DNA from 3 places in the Porphyromonas asaccharolytica DSM 20707 genome. Region 3 is predicted to be linked to each of the others. Evidence: riboswitches for the same ligand, from Rfam matches in the RefSeq annotation. Region 3 holds a riboswitch; each other region holds the start of a gene.
What was found. Region 3 has a riboswitch for cobalamin ahead of PORAS_RS02190 (4-hydroxyphenylacetate 3-hydroxylase family protein). Riboswitches for the same ligand answer to the same signal wherever they lie in the genome.

Region 1 (7,301 bases), 520 kb from region 3:
GACGGAGCCTCTACACGGGATTCTGGGGGCAGATGGATGAGAGCAACCGTCAGGCGGTCAACGAAGCGATAGAGCTGGTCGGCATACAACCTCTAGCCAAGCGAATGATCGACTCGCTCAGTGACGGCGAGCGTCAGAAGGTGATGATCGCCAAGGCACTAGCTCAGGAGACACCCATCATACTACTAGACGAACCGACCGCCTTCCTAGACTTCCCCTCGAAGGTGGAGATGCTGCAGCTCCTCCTTCGCTTGTCTCGTGAGGCGCACAAGACGATCTTCCTCTCCACGCACGACCTAGAGCTGGCTCTCCAGATAGCCGATCAGGTGTGGCTCCTCGATGATAATCACGTGCTACATATGGGTCCGCCGAGGGCACTTGCCAGTGACGGCACCTTGCCCAGCTACTTCGCAGCAAAGGGAATCGACTTCGACCCCGAGACACTTCACTTCTCTATTCACGCCTCAAAGGTATGATACTAATCATCGGAGGAACCACAGAGGGGCGCAAAGCGCTCGAAGTATGTGAGGAGGCGGGCAAGCCTTTTTACTACTCCACACGAGGAGCTTCGCAAGAGCTCTCGATGCACCACGGGATACGTCTAGAGGGAGGTATGAATGGTGAGGAGATGGCGCACTTCTGTACGGAGCGGGAGATCGCCCTCGTCGTAGATGCGGCGCACCCCTTCGCTATGGGCGTGCACCAGAGCGTGGCTGATTGCGTAGCTCGCCTGCAGCTCCCTGTGATCCGGTACGAGCGTACCTTCCCCGTCCTGCCCGCCTCGGTTGTAGTGCTAGACTCCTTTGACGCTGCGCTGACGTATCTCCTCAAGCACCAGCCCCAGCGACTACTAGCCCTGACAGGTGTTAACTCGATCGAGCGACTGAGAGCCTACTGGACCCAGCATGAGACCTATCTGCGGGTGATGCCGATCGCAGAGACCGAGGAGCGACTACGTCAGAGCGACTTCCCGCCAGAGCGGGTGGTCTACTATGATAAGGAGCAGTGTGATCGAGAAATCTTTGCCACACTCCAACCAGACATGATCCTGCTCAAGGAGAGTGGCGACACGAGTGGCTTCGCGGCAAAAGTGGAGGAAGCACTCGCACTCGGCATCACCGTGCTGGTCATCCGAAGACCACAGATCCCTTATCCTGCCACAGTTACCGTCGAGGGTCCCGTAGGACTTCGCCGCTCCATAGAGAGACTACTGGGGAGCGACTTCTTCCCTCAGCGCATCGGCTTAACGACTGGCACCACTGCCACGGCTGCTGCTACAGCTGCTCTGCTCACACTACTCAACGAGGAGTCTTACAGCGAGGTGACCGTGACCCTCCCTCAGGGCGAGCGAATCCCCTTTCCGATCCAGCAAACCGAGCTAACAGAGCAAGGTGCTCGGGCAGTCGCTATCAAGGATGCTGGCAGCGATCCCGACGTAACCGATGGCGCAGAGATCGTTGCTGACTTGTCACTTACGCAGGCACACAGCGGGGTTGCCTTCCTCCAAGGCGAAGGGGTAGGGCGCGTCACGCTCCCCGGCATCGGACTAGACATCGGAGAGCCTGCCGTCAACCCTGTACCGCGTCAGATGATGCGTCAAGCACTCGGCTCTTTGGTCGACCTATCCCAAGTAGGCATCGACCTAACCATCTCCGTCCCCAAGGGACGTAAGCTCGCTCAGAGCACCTTCAATCCACGGCTAGGCATCCTAGACGGCATCTCTATCCTCGGCACTACAGGGGTCGTGCGTCCCTATTCGAGCGAAGCCTTTGTTGAGTCGATACGTCGTGAGCTGGAGGTGAGCAAGTCGGTCTACGGCAAGCATCTCGTGCTCAACTCAGGCGGACGCAGCGAGCGGTACCTCAAGGGGCGCTTTCCCGACCTGCCCGCCAATGCTTTCGTTCAGTATGGCAACTTTATCGGGGAGACGCTCAGCCTCGCCAATGAACTGGGCTTCCCGCAGATCACCCTAGGCATCATGATCGGCAAGGCGGTCAAGCTGGCGGCTGGCGAACTAGACACACATAGCAAGAAGGTGGTGATGGACAAAGCCTTCATCACCGCCCTTGCCTCTGCTAGTGGTGCAACCGCTGAGCAAGAGCAGCAGATCAGCGAGATGACCCTAGCTCGCGAACTATGGCAGATCTTCCCCGATGGCACACATCCGCTCTACCAGAGCATTGTCGATCATTGCTATCAAGTCTGCAAACCCCTCGTTCCCTCAGCACAGCTCGAGGTACTTCTTATCCCTGACTCACAACTTTAGTCAATCACTTATGACATCTCTTCCCTCCCTCCTCATCGCAGCGCCCCTCTCTGAGAGTGGCAAAAGCACGCTCACCATGGGCCTTCTTCGTGCTTACACACGCCGTGGACTGGCCACTCAAGCCTTCAAGTGCGGCCCTGACTACGTAGATCCTAAGCTACACAGCGTGGCAACGGGTCGCCCGGCGGTCAATCTGGACCTCTTTATGTACGGAGCCGAGCGGGTGCAGGCACTCTACCACTACTATAGTCAGGATGCTCAGGCAGTCATCGTGGAGGGCGTGATGGGACTCTTTGATGGTTACGATCGGGACAAAGGTTCCGCGGCGGACATTGCTCGGCTCCTAGACCTACCGGTCGTGCTCGTCGTGACACCGCGCTCGATGGCTTACACGGTGGCTCCGCTACTCTACGGATTGCAGCACTTTGACCCAAGGGTTAAGATAGCGGGAGTCATCTTCAACAAAGTCTCCTCGGAGCGTCACTTGACCTATCTCACGCAGGCTGCCGCAGATGCGGGCGTGCCAGTGCTGGGGTCGCTGCCTCGTGTTGACGACATCGCCATCCCCAGTCGCTACTTAGGGCTGGACGTTGACGACTTGGCGCAGATAGATCGCTATGCCGATCAGGTGGCCGACCTCTTAGAGCAACATCTAGACATTGACCGACTCCTAGCCATCTCCTCAGAGCGAAAGGAGCAGTCTTACGAAGCACCCACTCTGCAAAAGCACTCTTCGTCAGCTCCTCGTCGCATAGCGGTGGCTCGTGACGACGCTTTCACCTTTCTCTATCAAGAGAATGTGCGCCAGCTAGAGCAGTGGGGCGAGATAACTTACTTCAGTCCACTCTCTGACAGAGCACTACTGCCGAGTGACTTTGTCTATCTGCCGGGTGGCTACCCCGAGCTACACTTGGAGCAATTATCAGCCAATAAGTCGATGCTGGACAGTCTCCGTGACTACATCCGTGAGGGCGGTGCCATGCTTGCCGAGGGCGGAGGTATGCTCCTCCTCTGCGAAGCGATCATCGATGAGAAAGGCACCCCCTATCCGCTCGTGGGGGCGCTACAGCAGACCGCCACGATGCAGCAGCGCGGGCTAGCTCTTGGCTACCGACAGCTCGAGATAGCAGGCGTGGCGGTGCGTGGACACGAGTTTCATTACTCCCGCATCCTCGATCCGCTACCCTCGACAGCACAGCAATACAATGCGTGGGGCGACCCCGTGGCGACCGCACTGTGGCATACAGGTCGCTGCTATGCCACCTATACGCATCTAGCCCTTACCGAGGAGCTCTTAGCCCAACTGCTGTAGCTATTGGCCGTTAGCTAGAGGCCCTAGAGCCACTAGGACTACTAGTGCCTGGCTCTAACCTCTAACCTCTAATTTCTAACCTTTACCTCCTCTCTTCTTAACTTTTCGTATCTTTGCGGACAACATCCTTGAGTGGTGGTGCATCAGCTCGTCGGTAGAGCGATGCAAGAGGGAAGTCCAGTGAGAATCTGGTACAGTGCCCGCTACTGTGATCCCCCTATTTCACAGAGCCTAGCACAAGATGAATACAAGCCACTGTCTGACGGAGGTCAGGTGGGAAGGCGGTGTTAGGCTGGGGTAAGTCAGGAGACCTGCCACTACTCGTAACTTAGTATATAACTGTGTACGCTCGGTGGCAAGTGTACCTTAGTGCTATGTCAATCGATCAGATGCATATCTCTCAGGAGGCACTGCGCTTGTGGGCGTGGGGCTACGGCTGTACTATGCCTCAAGTTATGCTGATGGACTTCTAGATTGGATCTGACCTAGCGGATAAAAACAACAACCGTATGACGCAACGATACCTCCGTATACTCCTATTATATATGACTGCACTACTAGGCGGGCTGTCGCTACAAGCGGGCAATAAGATCTTTGAGACTGACTCGCTCTTTGCGGCTATGGGACCGAATGACAAAGGGGCTATCCTCGTAGTTCACTTTGGCACAACGCACGACGACACCCGTCGGGTGACCCTCGATGCGATCAATGAGCGCATAGCTGCCGCCCATCCTGATCTAGAGGTTCGTCAAGCCTATAGCTCTCGTATCGTGCGCAAGCGTCTAGCAGCGCGGGGTATAGAGATCCCCACGCCTGGCGAAGCACTTAAGGAGTTAGCGCAAGAGGGCTTTACTCATCTGCTGGTGGTCTCGACGACGATCGTCGATGGCGTAGAGATGGAGTCGCTCTCCTACGAGGTGGCTCACTTGCAGCAACTCTTTAAGAAGATCCGGCTGGTGACCCCTTTACTCTTCTACGAAAGCGACTACAAGGACTTGGTTTCTATCATGACGGCTCATCTGGATCCTGAGGTGGCTTACCTATGGGTAGGGCACGGCACCTACGATAGTGCTACAGCTCAGTACGCTATGCTGGATCACTACTTGCAAAATCACGGCTATGATCAGGTGATCGTGGGCTGTGTGGAGGGCTACCCTTACTACGAGGAGGCTCTAGAGCGTCTGCGTGCTACAGGCCTTAAGCGAGTCTCTCTACAGCCACTGATGATCGTGGCAGGTGAACATGCCAAGGAGGATATGCTCCAAGAGTGGCAACCCCGTCTAGAGGCTCTCGGCTATCAGGTCGAGAGCGTGGTGCGTGGTCTGGGCGAGCTCCCTGAGGTGCAGGAGATGATCGTGAAGAAGGTCGACTTCTTCATGACACATCATCGTCTCTCGATTATGGACAAGAAAGCGATCTATGAGGAGACGGGCGAAAAGTTACACCAGTCTGACTCCATAGCTCAGTAAGCCGATGAGACGTAGCTGCTTTTACCTATTCCTGCTACTAGCTAGCTGTGTGCTCCCGCTCACTGCGCAGCGGGATACGCTCAGTCACCGTCGTGACACGATAGACTACAAGAGCCTCGGCGAGGTGATTGTCGTGGCGCCTACGCATAGACGTATCATGCAGCAGCAGGCGCTCTCGGCTATCAGCCTAGATGTCAAGCCTCTGATCGCCTCGATGGGTAGTCTCAACGAGTTGGTCGCTCAGAGTTCGGGGGTACGGCTCAGAGAGTCTGGTGGGGTAGGCTCTAGCAATGAGCTTTCGATCAATGGTATGTCGGGGCATGCTGTCCGCTACTTTATCAATGGAGTGCCGCTCTCCTCGATGGGCGAGGGGGCTTCGCTCGCTACGCTGCCGGTGAACCTCATCGATCGTGTCGAAATCTACAAGGGGGTCGTGCCCCCTGAGCTGGGTATGGATGCCCTCGGTGGAGCGGTCAACATCGTGACTAACAGCCGCGGGGAGAGCTATCTGGACTGTTCGCTACGGGGAGGCTCCTTTCACACCTATGCCTTAGATCTGACGGGGCAGTATAGAGAGCAGCGGAGTGGCTTTACGGTACGTCCTACGCTACGCTACCAGTACTCCAAAAATGACTACATCATGCGTGGTGTGGAGGTGTGGAATGCTGAGACGCAAGAGTACGAGCGGCGAGACTTCCGACGCTTTCACGATGGCTACAAGTCGCTCTTGGGACGACTACAACTGGGCGTGACCAAAAAGCCTTGGGCAGACGCCGCCCTGCTTGGGGTGGGCTATACAAAGAGCGTGAGTGAGATACAGACCGGTTTTCGCCAGACGCTAGTCATCGGCGAGGCGATGCGTGATCGTGACGACTTGAGCTTTTCAGCGCATTATGCCAAGCGCAATCTCTTTACCCCTGGGCTATCCGCTACGATAGATGCTTCCTTCGCTCGTAACCATATCATAATCACAGATACCGCCTATCGCAAGTATAGCTGGGACGGTACCTTCGTAGAGACACACTACAGTGAGGTGATGCGCCGCACTCGTATGATTCGCCACACGGTGCGTCCTACCTGGACGGCACGGGCTAACCTCGCCTACACGCTCCCCAAGGGCGGGCATCTTAATTTCAACTATCAGATGACCGCCATAGCCAATGAGCGGTACGACACTTACGATCCTAATTTTGAGGCTTCGAGAGATCGTATGGGAAGGCACATTATGGGGCTTTCGTATGGCACGACGCTTCTCAATGGACGTCTGCGTGGAACGGTCTTTGTCAAGGACTACCTCTATCACGTTGCCATCGAGCAGGCTGATATGTACTGGCTGACAGGATCGGACAAGGTGCCTGCGCAGCAGACGAAAAACCAAATGGGCTATGGTCTAGGCTTACGCTACACCATCGCTAACGAGCTAGCGATCAAAGGTTCCTTCGAGCGTGCCACTCGTCTGCCGACAGCTCGCGAATTGATGGGTAATGGCGCCAACATCTACCCTAACTTCAAGCTCCACCCCGAGCAGGCTTACAACCTGAACTTAACGCTCTACGGTCAGGCGCAATGGGGCGACCTGCACTTTCTCAACTACGAGGCGACAGCCTTCTATCGTGACATCTCCAACTACATTCACCGTGTGGTCATGGGTGATGTCGAGAGTCAGTACGATAATGTCGGCTCGTCACTCGTCATCGGAGGCGAGATGGAGGTCAAGTACAACTACGCCAACCTCCTGGACCTCACGCTCAACGGCACTTACACCGATGAGCGTGACCGCACGCGCATCAACATCTACGGTAAGCCGAACCCGACCTACGGCTATCGGATACCCAACGACCCCTTCCTCTATGGCAATCTACTCCTAGGGGCTAACTGGCGCAAGCCGTTTGGCATTCAAGCAAGTGCCATACACTTCAACGCTGGACTGGGCTATATCCACTGGTTCTACCTCACGTGGGCAGCTTTCGGCCGCAAGAACACTAAAGCGATCATTCCGACTAGCTACGACCTCTCAGCAGGGGTCACCTGGAGCTTTGCTCACGATCGCTACTCCATATCACTGCAGAGCAGCAATTTGCTAGACCGTCCGCTCTATGACAACTACATGCTACAGAAGCCTGGACGCGCCTTCTACTGCAAGCTCCGCATATTCCTGAACTAGAAAACATACTCATACTAACAATCCAAACAAAGATTATTATGACAAAAGCTTATCGCTTAGTGGCGACTCTCGTGGCCACCCTCGTCACAC
Region 2 (7,301 bases), 920 kb from region 3:
ATTCCAGCCAATGTAGACCCATATCTATCAAAAGCTATTGAGCTGACCCTTTGTGCAGGGCTATGATGCGCTGATTAGAGCTACCTCTGAAGGGAAGCTGTGGGTCGTACAGGCTCTGCACGAAGCGTCCGTCGACTAGCACATCTATATAGTCTAGTAGTGGGGCGCGTGCGGGGTCTTGCTCTATCTGCTCGAGCGTGTAGCCTGTGTAGCACCAGATCTCTAACCCCGTGTCGCTCTTGAGACGCTTGAGGAGCGTGAGCAGCTCCTCAGGACTAAACATCGGATCCCCTCCACTCAGCGTGATGCCGTCGAGGAGGGGATTGTTGTTTATATCGTCAATGATCTGCTGCAGGTACGCCTCCGTCAGGGGCGTACCTACGAGCGGATTGTGACTCTCAGGGTTGTGACACCCTGGGCAGTGATGGGAGCAGCCCGCTAAGTAGATCGAGCAGCGTATCCCATCACCATCAAGGATGGTCTCGGGTATGACCTTGAGGACGTTCATTCGAGAGGATAGAGGCGAGAAGCGAGTGGCTAGTGATGCTTGACGCGATCAGCCTCCTCAGCACGCTTGGCAGAGTTCCACGAGGCGAGGTCGCCCGTCAGGTAGCCCGTGATGCGACGCATACGTAGTATGTCTTCGCCACCACATATCGGGCACTTAGCATAGATGACGCCCTTGTAGTGACACTCACGACAAGTATCTATCGGGTGATTGATCGAGCCGTAGCCAATGTGGTTGTCCTGCATCAGCTTGACGATCTTAGCAATCGCCTTGACATTCTTCTTAGCCTCGCCATCGAGCTCTATATAAGTGATATGCCCTCCTAGCGTGAGCGCATGGAAGGGAGCCTCTAGGCGTATCTTGTCCGCAATGCGGATCTCCTCCTTGACATCAATGTGGAAGGAGTTGACATAGTACGCTCTATCGTTGACCCCCTCGATGATACCGTAGCGCTTACGGTCGAGGCGTGTGAAGCGACCCGAGAGCCCCTCAGCTGGCGTGGCTAGTACCGAGTAGTTAAGGTGATAGCGCTCCTTAAACTCCTGTGCTACCTCACCCATGATCTCGATGCAGTGGTAGAGCGTATGCCAAGCATCCTCGTTGGTGCCGTGCCCCTCACCATAGATCGCACACATAGCGTTGTGCCCCCCGATGAAGCCGATGCCGAGCGTACCGCTGTCTATCACGTGACCGACGGGGTCGTTGGGACGCAAAGCTCCCCCACCCTTCCAGACATCATTGCCCATCATAAAGGGGAACTGACGTGCCAAGGCCGTCGCCTGAAATTCGTAGCGCGTGTGTAGCTGTTCGCCCACGAGGCGAGCCATCTCACGTATCGAGGTGTAGAGCTTATTGATCGCTATACTGCGCATCTTGCCTAGATCCTCCTTCGTACCCATCTGCTCCTTAGCATAGCGCATCGCCTCGATCGCTAGGCGAGGTAGGTTGATCGTTGTAAAGGATAGGTTGCCACGACCTATCGAGGTACGAGGACCATTGATATTCTCGAAGACACGCGTACGGCATCCCATCGTGGCTAGCTCATGACGGTAGCGCAGCGGATCCTCCGCATTCCACTCATCATTATGGTTGAAGGGGGTATCTAGGAAGACAAAGTTTGGGAAAAGTGCCTTCGCCGTCGTCTCGCAAGCTTTCAGGAAAAGGTCAAAGTTTGGCGTCTCAAACTCCATCTCCCCAGCCACGGCACGGTCGAAGTCCTTCATCGCACGATCGAAGTCCGCCTCGGAGTAGTTGACCCCCTCCTTGACCTTAAAGATCTGTATCGGGAAGACTGGTACCTCGCCACCTACGCCTAGCCCCTCGGTCGTTGCTTTCATCAGCTCCTCGATCACCATACGCCCCTCGGCCGAGGTATCGGTACCATAGTTGATCGAGCTAAAGACCACCTGATTACCTCCTCGTGAGTGCATCGTGTTGAGATTGTGTATGAAGCCCTCCATAGCTTGATGCGTGTCACGACGCGTACGCTCTATCGCTTGGTTAATTAGGTAGACCACCTCTTTACGAGGAATCTCCTTATCAACCCGCTGGGACAGAGCTTGGCACAAGTTCGTCACAGCCGTCGAAGTCGGGACGATGCAGTCTAGATGCTGCTTAGCTAGCTCTCGTACTTCCCGTGACGAGGGAATATCGGTAGCTCCTATGCAGTGGAGGAATAAGCAGATCGTGTCGGCTACATGCTTGAGAAAAGTCTTGTAAACGCCCGGTGCCATGAAGAAGTCAAAGGCTGGTATCGCCTGCCCGCCATGCTGCTCGTTTTGGTTTGTCTGGAAGACGATCGTCGCCAGCGTTGCATAGCTCTGTATGCTCTGAGGCGTGCGTATGCTACCATTTTTCGTATGAAAGCCTCGCTCGTAGAGATCCGCCAGGTCGTACTGGATACAAGTGGTCGTCTTCGTAGGGTAGTAATCGAGATCGTGGATATGTATATCCCCGCGACGATGCGCCTCAGCGTACTGCGTGGGGAGCAGGTAGCGGTAGGTGTAGTCCTTAGAGACCTCAGAGGCGAAGGTCATCATCTGCCCAGCGGGCGTGTGACTACTCATATTGGCGTTGCTCAGATTGACATCATTACTGTCGATGGTCACGATGCCATCGAGGTTGCGCTTGAGCTCGCTCTTCTTCTGGCGCTCCGTGTTGCGCCACTCGCGATAGAGTATGTAGCGCTTAGCCACCTCCGGCTGCACCTTCATGAGCTCGCTCTCGACGAGATCCTGTACCTCCTCGACAGAGATGACCTCCTGCTCGATGCGTGCTAGGACGCCCATGGTAACGATCTTCGCCTCTTGGAGACACTCAGTCTGACCTGTGGCAATGTAGGCTTTGAGAACGGCGTTCTCAATCTTCGACGGGGTAAATGGCTCTTGCAGCCCATCCCGCTTGATGATTTGTTTGATAGTTGTTGTCATACTTCAATTCCCGAAAGTAATGTTAAGACGCTCACGTTTCTTCCTTCTCTCGTGCGATCTCCGTCTACTAGGGTCGGTCTTCTGACTTATCTCGTCGGGACTATGCAGTGTGTGGCGTAGCCCTGCTTGGAGCGATCTCCTTCCCATCTTAGTTAAGACAGTGGATATGTGATCCTCCTCTATGGCGAGAATTACAGCAGCGGGTTCTGTACTGGACTTGCACCAGTTTCCCAGCGACTAGGCGATGTGCACTAGTCCACCCTTATAGTATTATGAGATCGCAAATGAACGAAAGGAAGACGACGTAAAGCACCCTCATTTGTTACAAGTGCAATATTACAGCTTTCCTACGAAATAGCCAAATAAAACAACTTCGAAATCGATAACTGTCGAAAAGTTATCCAAAACAAATACACAACACGCTAAGGTTTAGCCATTTGCATAAATAGTACCTCCGATAAGTTCTCCAATTAGATTTTTTAGATGCATTGTCTCGCACACCAAATTGTCAAATATCAAGACGCGTAGCGATGATACGTGCAGCGATTTGTAGGGGCGGACCTATGTGTCCGCCCGTCCTCGTCGGAGCGCTGTCTGCTCTATGGGCGGACACGCAGGTCCGCCCATACACAAACCACATCAACACGACAAATCCGGCCATCAGACGCTGTAACCCTTTGTGGGGACGGACAGACCGTACGTCCGTTGTGTCAAAGCGTTACAGCGTCAGGGTTTTAACGGGGACGGACGCACGAGCCGTGCGTCCCTACAGCGGGTTACACGGCTCGTGCGTCCCTACAAAATCGTTACTCGTCTCGCTTTGACTTTGGTTGCTCGGGATCACTATCTCGCCAAAAGTTTTGTAGTATCAAAAGTTTGTTGTACTTTTGCACCGTCAATGAGACGCCGAAATAGCTCAGTTGGTAGAGCAACTCATTCGTAATGAGTAGGTCGCCGGTTCGAGTCCGGCTTTCGGCTCTTATATCACTTCCTAAGGGTGTCGTCTATAGTGGTCTACCCGACCCTGTAGGGGGTGCCTTTTTTTCGTTATACACTAACATCGTACAGCAATGAAATCAGATATTCAGATAGCTCGTGAGTGCCAGCTCAAGCCCATTGAGGAGATCGCTCACCAGCTCAACATCACAGATCAAGAGCTAGAGCCTTACGGACACTACATCGGCAAGATATCACACGAGCGGATGGACCCAGACAAGATAGCCCAGAGCAACCTCATCCTCGTGACCGCTATCACCCCAACCAAGGCCGGTGTCGGTAAGACCACCGTCTCCATCGGTCTCGCACTCGGTCTCAACAAGATCGGCAAGAGTGCCGCCGTGGCTCTGCGTGAGCCTTCTCTCGGACCTTGCTTCGGTATGAAGGGTGGTGCCGCCGGTGGTGGCTACGCACAGGTACTCCCGATGGAGAGTATCAACCTCCACTTCACCGGCGACTTTCACGCTATCACCTCAGCGCACAATATGATCACCGCACTTCTAGACAACTATATCTATCAGAATAGAAATAGCTGCGAGGGCCTCTCCGAGGTGCTCTGGAAGCGTGTCCTAGACGTCAACGACCGCTCCCTGCGTAACTGCATCACCGGTCTAGGCGGCGTAGGCAATGGCATCCCCACGGAGACCGGGTTCGACATCACTCCCGCGAGTGAGATCATGGCGATCCTCTGCCTCGCATCAGACCTAGAGGATCTACGTCGTCGTATCGACAATATCCTCCTCGGCTATACTAAAACTAAGGAGCCATTTCATGTCAAGGATCTAGGCATCGGAGGTGCTATCACCATCCTCCTGAAGGATGCGATCAAGCCGAACCTCGTACAGACCACTGAGGGGACACCCGCCTTCATCCATGGCGGACCTTTCGCTAATATCGCTCACGGCTGTAACTCGATCATCGCTACGAAGATGGCTATGTCTTGCTGCGACTACACGATCACGGAGGCCGGCTTCGGTGCCGACCTCGGTGCGGAGAAGTTCCTCGACATCAAGTGCCGTGTAGCTGGTATCACGCCTAAGCTGACAGTCATCGTCGCTACCCTCGCAGGTCTCAAGATGCACGGCGATGTCCACGAGAAGCAGATCTACGAGAAGGACATAGAGGGCGTACGTAAGGGTCTTGCCAATCTCGATCGTCACGTGCATAACCTGCACAACTTCGGGCAGACGGTGGTCGTTGCCTTCAACCGCTACGCTACCGATACCGACGAGGAGATCGAGATCGTACGCAATCACTGCGAGCAGGTCCTAGGCTGCGGCTTTGCAATCAACAATGCTTACAGTGAGGGTGGCAAGGGCGCTACTGAGCTGGCTGAGCTTGTCGTCAAGACTATCGAGGAGCACCCCTCAGAGCCTATCGACCACGTTTACGAGCTCAGTGAGCCTGTCAAGACAAAGGTCGAGCATATCGCCAAGCGCATCTATGGGGCTGCCAATGTAACCTATAGTAGCAAAGCGGAGAAGAAGCTCGCTCGTATCCAAGAGCTCAACATGGAGCGCTACCCCATCTGCATTGCCAAGACGCAGTACTCCTTCTCAGCAGATCCTAAGGGTTATGGCGACGTACGAGACTTCGATATGAAGGTCGAGGATATCGTCCTCAATAGTGGTGCCGAGATGATCGTCGTCATCATGGGTAGCATCATGCGTATGCCAGGACTGCCCAAGGAGCCACAAGCCGTCCACATGGACATCGTCGATGGCGTCATCGAGGGTCTGAGCTAAAAAAGCAAGTCGGGGAATCTGACGTGACGAGTAACCCGCTGTAGAAACGCACGTTCGGTGCGTTCGGTGCATCAAAGTTACAGATTGCTACGCGTCTCTAACCTCTAATTCCTAATCTCTAATTCGATAGCCACGGAGGAAATACAAAATTCCTCGGTGGCTATTTTTTATTCTGTCCTCTCCTGAAATAGTACACAGTTGGGGAAGCCAACCCCAACAACTATGAAACAAGAAAAAAGTAAACTAGGACGAAAGGGATATCCCCTAGATTTCAAGTGGAGAGTCATTGACGACCTCCTAGCCACCGGTGACAGCATTGCCACCACCAGCCAGCGCTACGGCATTACCACACGCACCATTCGAAATTGGTTGCGTACCTTTGATGTAGAGTTACCCAACCAAAGCACCAGTAGCACTATGAGCAAGACAAACAAGAACAAAGACGTAGATCCAGAGTACGCAGAACTCAAGCGTGAAAACGCTCGTCTCAAAGCAGCCCTCTTCCAGGCTGAGAGCAAGGCATTAGTCAACAAGACACTACTCGAAGTGGTCTTGAATCGCTACCACATTGATCTAAAAAAAAGACCGATTTGCAGCCGTGAGACAGCTTGAGTCCGCCAAAGAGAGAGATCAAAAGCTCTCCATAACCTACCTTTGTCAGCTGTTAGAAGTCAGCCGCAAAGGCTACTACAAGCACACCTTCACCGAGCAAGACGAAGATGTCAAAGTAGCTTCCGTCCTACACTATTGCCAGTATGTGCGCGGTCAGCTCCCCAAAGCAGGCGTAGACACCATCCAGCAGTGTGCCAACGAATACTTCAAAGGGACCTTCCAAGTAGGTCGAGACTGGCTCTACAAAGTGTTAGGAGCCAACGATATGCTACTAAGAAGTCGCAAGCGCAAGCGTCCACCCCAGACGACCAAGGGAGTGGTCAATCACGGCTTCCAAGACCACCTGAACACCACCCCTAAGTACATAGCCACCGACCATTGCCGGCTCACCGTCTCAGACATAACCTACGTCAAATGTTTAGGGGGCTTCGCATATCTCTCCCTGACGATGGACGCTTATAGCCGCATCATCACCGGCTTTGACCTGCAGCCCACGCTCTCCACAGAGGGTCCCTACAACGCACTAAGACAGACCGTTGACTTCTATCAGAAGCATGGCTTTGACCTCAAAGGGCTCATCTTCCATAGCGACCGAGGCTGTCAATATGTCTCCAAGCAGATGACGGACTACGAGGCCAGCCTAGGCATCGTAACCAGCGTCACCCAGACCGGAAACCCCCTTCACAACGCTATGGCTGAGCGACTTAACGGGATCATCAAGAACGACTGGCTTTACAACTTCGAGGATAAGCCCATAGATCAAGTTCGAGAGATCCTCTCTCAAACGATTGCTCTCTATAACACAGCGCGACCTCATCGAGCCATCAACAAGAAGACTCCGATGCAGATGCTCATACCAAATTACCCCAACCCTCTAACCACCCAACCCTCTAAGAACCAGATAGCTAAGAACAATTCTCCCAAAGCTCTGAGCCTCAAATCTCCGAGCTCATGCCGCTTAACTCCCAACAAAGACCTATCTTTGTGTACCTCCGCAGTAAAGACGACGAC
Region 3 (7,301 bases):
TGCGAAGCGAATTCTTGGCGATCAAAGCTGAGAGCAGTGCGTCGATTTCGTCAAAGAGCGTGGCGGGCGTACAACCCATCAGCTTGGCGAGCTTCTCCTTGAGGAGCTGCATCTGACCCGCTGGAGCCTTGCGCTCGTAAGCCTTAAAGACCTCGGTGAAGAACTGATAGTTTGCCTCTCCGTGCGGTACGTGATAGGAGCCACCGAGCGGATAAGAGAGCGCATGGACGGCGCCAACACCTGCATTGCCAAAGGCGATGCCCGCGAAGTTGCTCGCCATAATCATCTCGCCCATACAGTCGAAGCGGTAGTCGGGACCCTTGTCTCGTATCTTCTGGAAGACCGGGATGATGATCTGCCAAGCGGCTTCGCTAAAGATTGCGGTGTAGGGATTGCACTTGGGCGAGAGGAAGGACTCCACAGCATGTATCAGCGCATCGATGGCGCTGCAAGCGTAAAACTTGAAGGGCAGCCCCCTCAGCAGCTCAGGGATGATGACCGCATTGTCAGCTACGATAGCATCGTCAGCGAGTCCCATCTTCGTCTGGCGGCTCTTGATCTCAGCGATAGAGATATTGGTCACCTCGCTACCCGTACCACAGGTCGTGGGGATGATGATGAGCTGCTTCTCCTTGACGAGAGGGATCTTCTTGTCAAAAGCGTCCATCACGTCTGTCAAGCCACGCAGCACAAAGAGCTTGGAGATGTCGATGACCGTGCCACCGCCTACGGCTATGACACGATCGTAGTCCGTGCCCTGGAGGTCGTGGAGGATCTGATTCATCATCTCCTCCGAGGGCTCACCTGTGCCGTAGTGCTCCTGCATGACGAAGTGGCAGGGTAGCTGGGAGGCTTTCATAAAGGGCTCGTAGAGGAAGTCATTGGTGATGACTAGGTCACGCTCCCCAAGTGCAAAGGCTTTGGCAAAGTCTGCAAAGGTCTCGAACTGGTCGATGACCGTCTTGAGCTTGAATAGTTGCATAGTAAGAATGTATTGTTATAGTTTGAATCTTCTCTTGCACTCCGCCTCTAGCTCGGGGCGGAAATTGGGATGAGCGATAGCTGTCAGTGCTAAGGCTCGCTCACGGAGCGACTTGCCCTTGAGGTGCGCTACGCCATACTCGGTGACGATGTAGTCTACGTCGTTGCGAGAGGTGGTGATGGCGGCACCCTCTGTGAGTAGCGGTACGATGCGGGAGGCGGTGCCTCGGCGTGCCGTGGAGGGGATAGCGATGATGCTGCGTCCGCCCTTAGACCAAGCGGCACCACGCACGAAGTCAACCTGTCCGCCTGGACCGCTGAACTGTCGCAAGCCCATCGCCTCAGAGACCACCTGCCCCATAAGGTCTACCTCGATACAGCTATTGATGCTCACGAGGTGGTCGTTTTGGGCGATGATGCGCGGGTCGTTGACATAGTTGACGGGACGCATCTCGATGGCTGGGTTGTTGTGCGCAAAGTCGTAGAGTTCTTGCGTACCCATGAGGAATGTAGCGACCACCTTGTTGGGGAGGAGCGTCTTGCACCGACCCGTGATGGTATGAGCCTTGATGAGCTTGACCACGCCGTCAGAGACCATCTCGGAGTGGATACCGAGATCCTTCTTATCCTTGAGAAAGAGCAAGACAGCATCGGGGATTGCTCCGATGCCGAGCTGGAGCGTGTCTCCATCCTGTATGAGCTCTGCGCAGTTGCGTCCGATAGCCTCCTCAACCTCTCCGATGCGTGGCAGGTCAAGTGCGTAGAGTGGGTAGTCGGCCTCTACGATATGTGTGAGCTGAGAGATATGTATGAGGTTGTCTCCGCCAACGAATGGCATCTGCTTATTGAGCTCTCCGATGACGACTCGAGCCTGCTCAGCAGCTGGCTTGCTATAGTCACAGGAGGTGCCGAAGCTGCAGTAGCCCTCCTCGTTGGGATAGGAGAGCTGCACGATAGCTACATCGGGGTGAAAGACTCCCCCTGGCTGCATCATCGAGGGCACCTCGTAGAAGTAGGAGGGGACGAAGTCCGCGCGCTGCTCATCGACGGCAGGACGCGTGTTGGCACCGACGAAGTTGGTCACGAGTCTGAAGTGTCCCTCCATCTCGGGTGCTGTGTAGGGGCTCTCGCCCAGGGTGACCATGTGGAAGATGCGGACATCGTGGAAGCGCTCATAGTTTCGCGCCAAGGCAGCGACGCACGCTTGCGGTACAGCGGCTGCATGAGATAGTACGACGAAGTCACCGTCCTGTATGTGGGAGACCGCTTCGTCGGGAGAGATACTGCTAAATGGGATAGACATATGGAGAGGTTAGAGATTAGAAGATAGAGGTTAGAGATTAGAGTGGCTCTAGTGATGCTAGGAGGACTAGTGGTACTAGTGATGCTAGTGGTACTAGTGACTTTAGCTAAGAGCCAGCAAAAGTTACTTTCGTATGATACGGAGCGCCTCGGCGATGAGTTCGTCGCTGACGCTGTCGTCTACGGTTACCATTAGGGTGGGGAGGCCCAGCTCGCCTCGTAGCGTCTCCTGCACCACCTCCCGGATCGTGCTACTCAGCGAGGGGCATGCTTGACAACTCCCCGAGACCTTGACGAAAACTTGTTCGCCAGCGACCCTCAGCAGCGCTATGTCGCCCCCGTGTGCTTGGAGCTGAGGACGTACATAGCTACTGATGATGGTCGTGATCTCGTCTACCCTAGAGGATAGATCTGTCATAAGAGATAGGGACTACTTGCCCTGAGGCTTATCTAGAGAGGTGTCGAGATGAGCTATCTTACGAGCCAGCTCCTTCTTTGCCTCCATATTACACTGACGCGAGATCATGATGCGCTGAGCCTGTGGCGAGCCAGCACCGTGCAGGCTCTCCGTGCGGTAGCCTACGGCTGCGGTACCGAGCGTGAGATTCTCGATCAGACGCAAGATGCGCATACGATTTACCGTGTCCGTGCCCTTAGCACCAGCGAGGTACTTACGTACGAGTGGCCCGACCTCCTCGTGCTGCAGGTCAGCTTGGCTAGGCATCGTAACCATCAGACCGCCAGCTATGTCCTCAGCGAGACGTGTGATCTCGTAGGGATAGCGGGTTACATTCTGCTTACATACGTTGGCCAGGAGCATATCGATCAGGTAGTTGCCCGACTTCGTCTTCTTGCCCTCAGCCGAGCAAGCGATACCGCAAGCGTAGAGCGTCTCATTGAGGTGAACCATCTCGATCAGCTTGTCCTTGATGTGCGAAGCCCGAGGCACACCGTTGTAGTCAGCAGCCAGAGCAGCAGCACCGATGAGTACGTCGCCCACACCTACCTTACAGCCACCATAAGACTGACGGTGATAGCCAGCGAAGCGCTCGACAAGCATGTTGGAGAACTGGTACTCACGGCACATGAAGACACGCTCCATAGGTACGAAGACGTGATCCATGATGAAGAGCGTCTCATGACCTCCGAAGGTTGAGTTACCCAGGTCAATGTCTGCGCCCTTCTCCATCTTGCGTGTGTCGCAAGACTGACGGCCGTAGATGATCGTAACGCCCTCGGCATCACTGGGGATGGCAAAAGAGACAGCGTAGTCAGCATCCTCCTCACGCATCGAGCAGGTAGGCATGATCAGGTGCTCATGCGAATTGACCGAGCCAGTCTGGTGAGCCTTGGCACCCGTGACGACGATACCATCAGGACGTATCTCGTTGATGTGTACGTAGAGATCTGGATCCTCCTGCTGTGAGGGTGAGAGGCTACGGTCGCCCTTAGGATCGGTCATAGCACCGTCTACGACGAGGTCGTTGTCCTGGCAGTACTGTACATAGTCTCTGAAGCGCTGGTGGTAGTTGGTACCGCACGCCTCGTCCATCTCATAGGTGGTAGACCAGATAGCATTGAAGGCATCCATACCGACACAGCGCTGGAAGCAGCTAGCGGTCTTCTGACCGAGGAGACGCTGCATCTTGACCTTCTTGACGAGGTCCTCAGCGCTCTGGTGAATGTGGCAGAAGCGATTGATCGTCTTGCCCGTAATGTTGGAGGTAGCGGTCATCAGATCCTTGTACTCCTCCTGCTGTGCCAGCTCATAGGTCATCGCTAGCGAATTGAGCGATGGACGGATCATGGGGTGGTCGACGGGGTTGTCGATCTTCTGGCCCATGAAGTAGACGTTAAGGTGGAGAGCTCTAAGGCTCTCGATGTACTCTTCGCGTGTTTTCATAACTTCTTTTCTGTATAAAGTGAATAGAATCTTCGTGCGTCAGAGTAGGACGATCGAAATACAGAGCAGAAGTCACGGGATATGGCCCTATCCTACAGGTCAGCGCCTGTAAAGCCCTCCAAGCTGGCAGTAGGGAGAGAGTGATGAGTGTAGACACGACGAGAGAGAGCCTCATAGTCAGTCTCGCTGCTATGGACTCTATCATACGCACTATGTTAAGCCATCTATGTCCCGCTGTCATTCTTTTTATTTCCTAGCTCTGAAAACAAAAGTCCTATGGCACAGGCAGGTCTTCTGACTTCTCCCTAGTTCGTATAGCTCACATCGAGTCGTACAAAACGGGCGATACCCTGGGTCTTCCCATAGCTACCTACAGCACCTTCACGCGAAGGCTTGTAGGGGTCGTGCTACAGTGACATCTTAATGCAGGGGCGCACTTCAGGAGTTACAGCTGAGAGTACAGTCTTGGCTTCGCACCAAGTTCCCTATTCAGACGGGGTGACAAGATTTGGTTGTTCCTCGTACACCTATGCACCGCAAAGGTACATAATATATTCTAATCCAACCACAAGAACCTGATCAGACACAGAAGAAATGAATCTCCACGTAGGTATTTTCAAATCTCCACGTAGGTATTTTCAAATCTCCACGTGGAAAAGAAAAATTCTCCACGTGGAGACGAAATAAAACTTCGGAGGAATCAAATGAAACTTCGGAGGAATCGTTTCGCCTCCACGTGGAAAATAAAAAATAGCCCCCTGGAAAATCGAAAATCCCTACCGAGGAAAGCGACCGAAGGTCGACCACTGGCTATTAGCTGTTGGCTAGAGTCACTAGAGCCTCTCTAATCTCTAACCTCTAACCTCTAATATCTTTTTTAATATCTTTGCCTTGAGCTGACGTAACTCAGTAGATGCTACGGGCTTAGTACGACGACTCACCTTGAGAAAACATAAATCCATAATACCAACAAACATGAAAAGGATTAGATCACTACTAGGATGCGTCCTAATCATTTGCCTGTCACTATCGCAAAGCATGCTTCTGACAGCTCAAGAAGACCTTGTCGCAGAGATGAATGGTACCTATGCGACGGGGACAGAGTTTAACCTATGGGTATCATCTCGCTCTGGCTCTATACGAGTCGACTACGGCAGTGGCTCACCCACTGAGCTACAGGTCTCTACAGACCCCAGCATGCCGACGAAGATCAACAGCTACACGACCGAAGGCAAGTCGGTCAAAGTATACGGTCGTGACCTGACGACTCTGCGATGCTTCTGGAACAAGCTTACGTCTCTCACGCTGCACGCGCCAGAGCTAGAGATACTCATCTGTCACACAAACAGCATACCCTCTCTAGACCTGACAGGGAGCCCTAAGCTGCGCATACTAGATGCTACGGAGGCAGGGTTGACGACCCTTCAGATGAGCGGTCTGACCCTCATCGATACGCTCGTATGTGATGGCAATAAGTTGACACAGCTAGATCTGAGCGACATGACGCACCTCAGACTCTTGGAGTGCTACAAGAATAAGCTATCACAGCTGGATCTTACCTCTTGTCCAGATCTTGTCAAGGTGTCTGCTCACAAGAACCAACTCACGACACTCAACGTATCTGGACTGACTAAGCTAGAGGAGGTCTCTTGCTGGCAGAATCAAATAGCTGAGCTCGATCTCTCCTCAGCAGCTGCACTCACTGCTCTGGACTGTAGCGAAAACAGCCTAACCAAGCTCCTAGTCAATCCATCGGCTCCTATTAAGAAGGTCGAACTCTATGACAACCAGCTCTCAGAGGAGGCTTTTAACAGCTTTATCAAGAGCCTACCTGATCTGTCTGGACAAGAGTCTGGCACCCTCAAGGCGGTCAAAACAAGCAGTGACAGCCCCGAAGGAAATCAAGTTTCTGCACAAGCCCTCCGAGAGGCTCAACTCAAGAACTGGCGCATCTACAAGGGATATGAGGAGATACCAGTACCTATGCCCCGTGCGACCCTGACGACGAGTGGTGTATCTCAGTGGACGATCTCCGCACAGCTAGCCGATGAGGCGCAACAAGACAAGGCGTGGATCGACTGGAACAACGATGGCATCTGTCAAGACAATGAGCGAGGCCTCCCCGAGGGTAAGCATGCCGTAGAGGCTAACACCATCACGATATATGGCGATCTAGAGGGTCTCTTCTGCTACGAAAACGCCCTGACAGATATCGACGTATCCGCTCTTCAGAGCTTGAAGCGCCTGAACATTAGTGACAATAGCTTGACTCAGATAGACCTCTCTCACAATCCACTCCTCGAGGAGCTGTGGATGCAAAACAATCAGTTCACAACGATCGATCTATCACACCAGCCTGCACTTGATAATCTCAACGCTTCGAGCAATAAGCTCACAGAGATAACCTTCGCGCCTGAGTCAGCAACGAATCGTATCGATCTGTCTAATAACAAGCTAACGACTTTAGACCTATCCAATACACCTCACCTAGCCTTGCTCAACTGCAATGACAACCAACTCTCCGAGTTCGATGGTAGGTATGTCGAGAACTTGAGCTTCCTATATCTAGCAAACAACCAGTTTAAGGATTTCGACCCCACTACCCTACCGGAGCTTATAGAATTAAATCTAAACGGAAATCATCTCTCCTCCATCGATCTAGCAGGTCTCGAGTGGTTGACCAAGCTACTCCTAGCTGGTAATAATATATCCACTATCAACCTCAGAGGCTGTCCTGACCTAGCGCAGCTCAACCTTGCAGAGAACCCTCTGACCAACCTAGACCTAAGCCCCTGCAGTAGCATCTTCTGGCTCAATCTATCTGCATGCGGACTGAGCAGCGTAGATGTCTCCTCGCTATCTTACCTCTCTATGCTATATCTCCCCTACAATAAGCTGACCGAGCTAACCCTGCCTACTGAGTGTGAGGAGCTTGTAGCTCTAGATATAGAGGGCAATCAGATCAGAGGTGACAAGATGCAAGCGCTCATCGACCAGCTGCCTAACCTAGAGTATGGTATAGGCGAGTTTTATGTAGTAGCTCAGGACAGTCTCTACGGCAATGCCATCTCTAGAGATCAAGTGGAGATGGTCATGCAAAAGTCTTGGAAAGTAT

Region 1: linked by a shared signal. The riboswitch ahead of PORAS_RS00080 (sirohydrochlorin cobaltochelatase) and the one ahead of PORAS_RS02190 (4-hydroxyphenylacetate 3-hydroxylase family protein) in region 3 are both predicted to bind cobalamin.
Region 2: linked by a shared signal. The riboswitch ahead of PORAS_RS06985 (anaerobic ribonucleoside triphosphate reductase) and the one ahead of PORAS_RS02190 (4-hydroxyphenylacetate 3-hydroxylase family protein) in region 3 are both predicted to bind cobalamin.

The regions. Positions count from the first base shown of each region.
Region 1 covers NC_015501.1:21,035-28,335, reverse strand. Annotated here, with positions in the region: gene PORAS_RS00095 (ABC transporter ATP-binding protein) at 1-476, shown strand, start outside; gene cbiD (cobalt-precorrin-5B (C(1))-methyltransferase CbiD) at 473-2,266, shown strand; gene PORAS_RS00085 (cobyrinic acid a,c-diamide synthase CobB) at 2,277-3,578, shown strand; cobalamin riboswitch at 3,698-3,911, shown strand; gene PORAS_RS00080 (sirohydrochlorin cobaltochelatase) at 4,124-5,047, shown strand; gene PORAS_RS00075 (TonB-dependent receptor plug domain-containing protein) at 5,052-7,211, shown strand; gene PORAS_RS00070 (hypothetical protein) at 7,250-7,301, shown strand, end outside.
Region 2 covers NC_015501.1:1,803,120-1,810,420, forward strand. Annotated here, with positions in the region: gene PORAS_RS09150 (S41 family peptidase) at 1-66, shown strand, start outside; gene nrdG (anaerobic ribonucleoside-triphosphate reductase activating protein) at 35-508, opposite strand; gene PORAS_RS06985 (anaerobic ribonucleoside triphosphate reductase) at 538-2,937, opposite strand; cobalamin riboswitch at 2,992-3,216, opposite strand; tRNA gene PORAS_RS06990 (tRNA-Thr) at 3,843-3,915, shown strand; gene PORAS_RS06995 (formate--tetrahydrofolate ligase) at 4,008-5,678, shown strand; gene PORAS_RS07000 (helix-turn-helix domain-containing protein) at 5,901-6,290, shown strand; gene PORAS_RS07005 (IS3 family transposase) at 6,277-7,301, shown strand, end outside.
Region 3 covers NC_015501.1:538,728-546,028, forward strand. Annotated here, with positions in the region: gene PORAS_RS02175 (4-hydroxybutyrate dehydrogenase) at 1-982, opposite strand, end outside; gene PORAS_RS02180 (acetyl-CoA hydrolase/transferase family protein) at 998-2,284, opposite strand; gene PORAS_RS02185 (NifU family protein) at 2,408-2,701, opposite strand; gene PORAS_RS02190 (4-hydroxyphenylacetate 3-hydroxylase family protein) at 2,714-4,186, opposite strand; cobalamin riboswitch at 4,454-4,732, opposite strand; gene PORAS_RS02195 (leucine-rich repeat domain-containing protein) at 5,225-7,301, shown strand, end outside.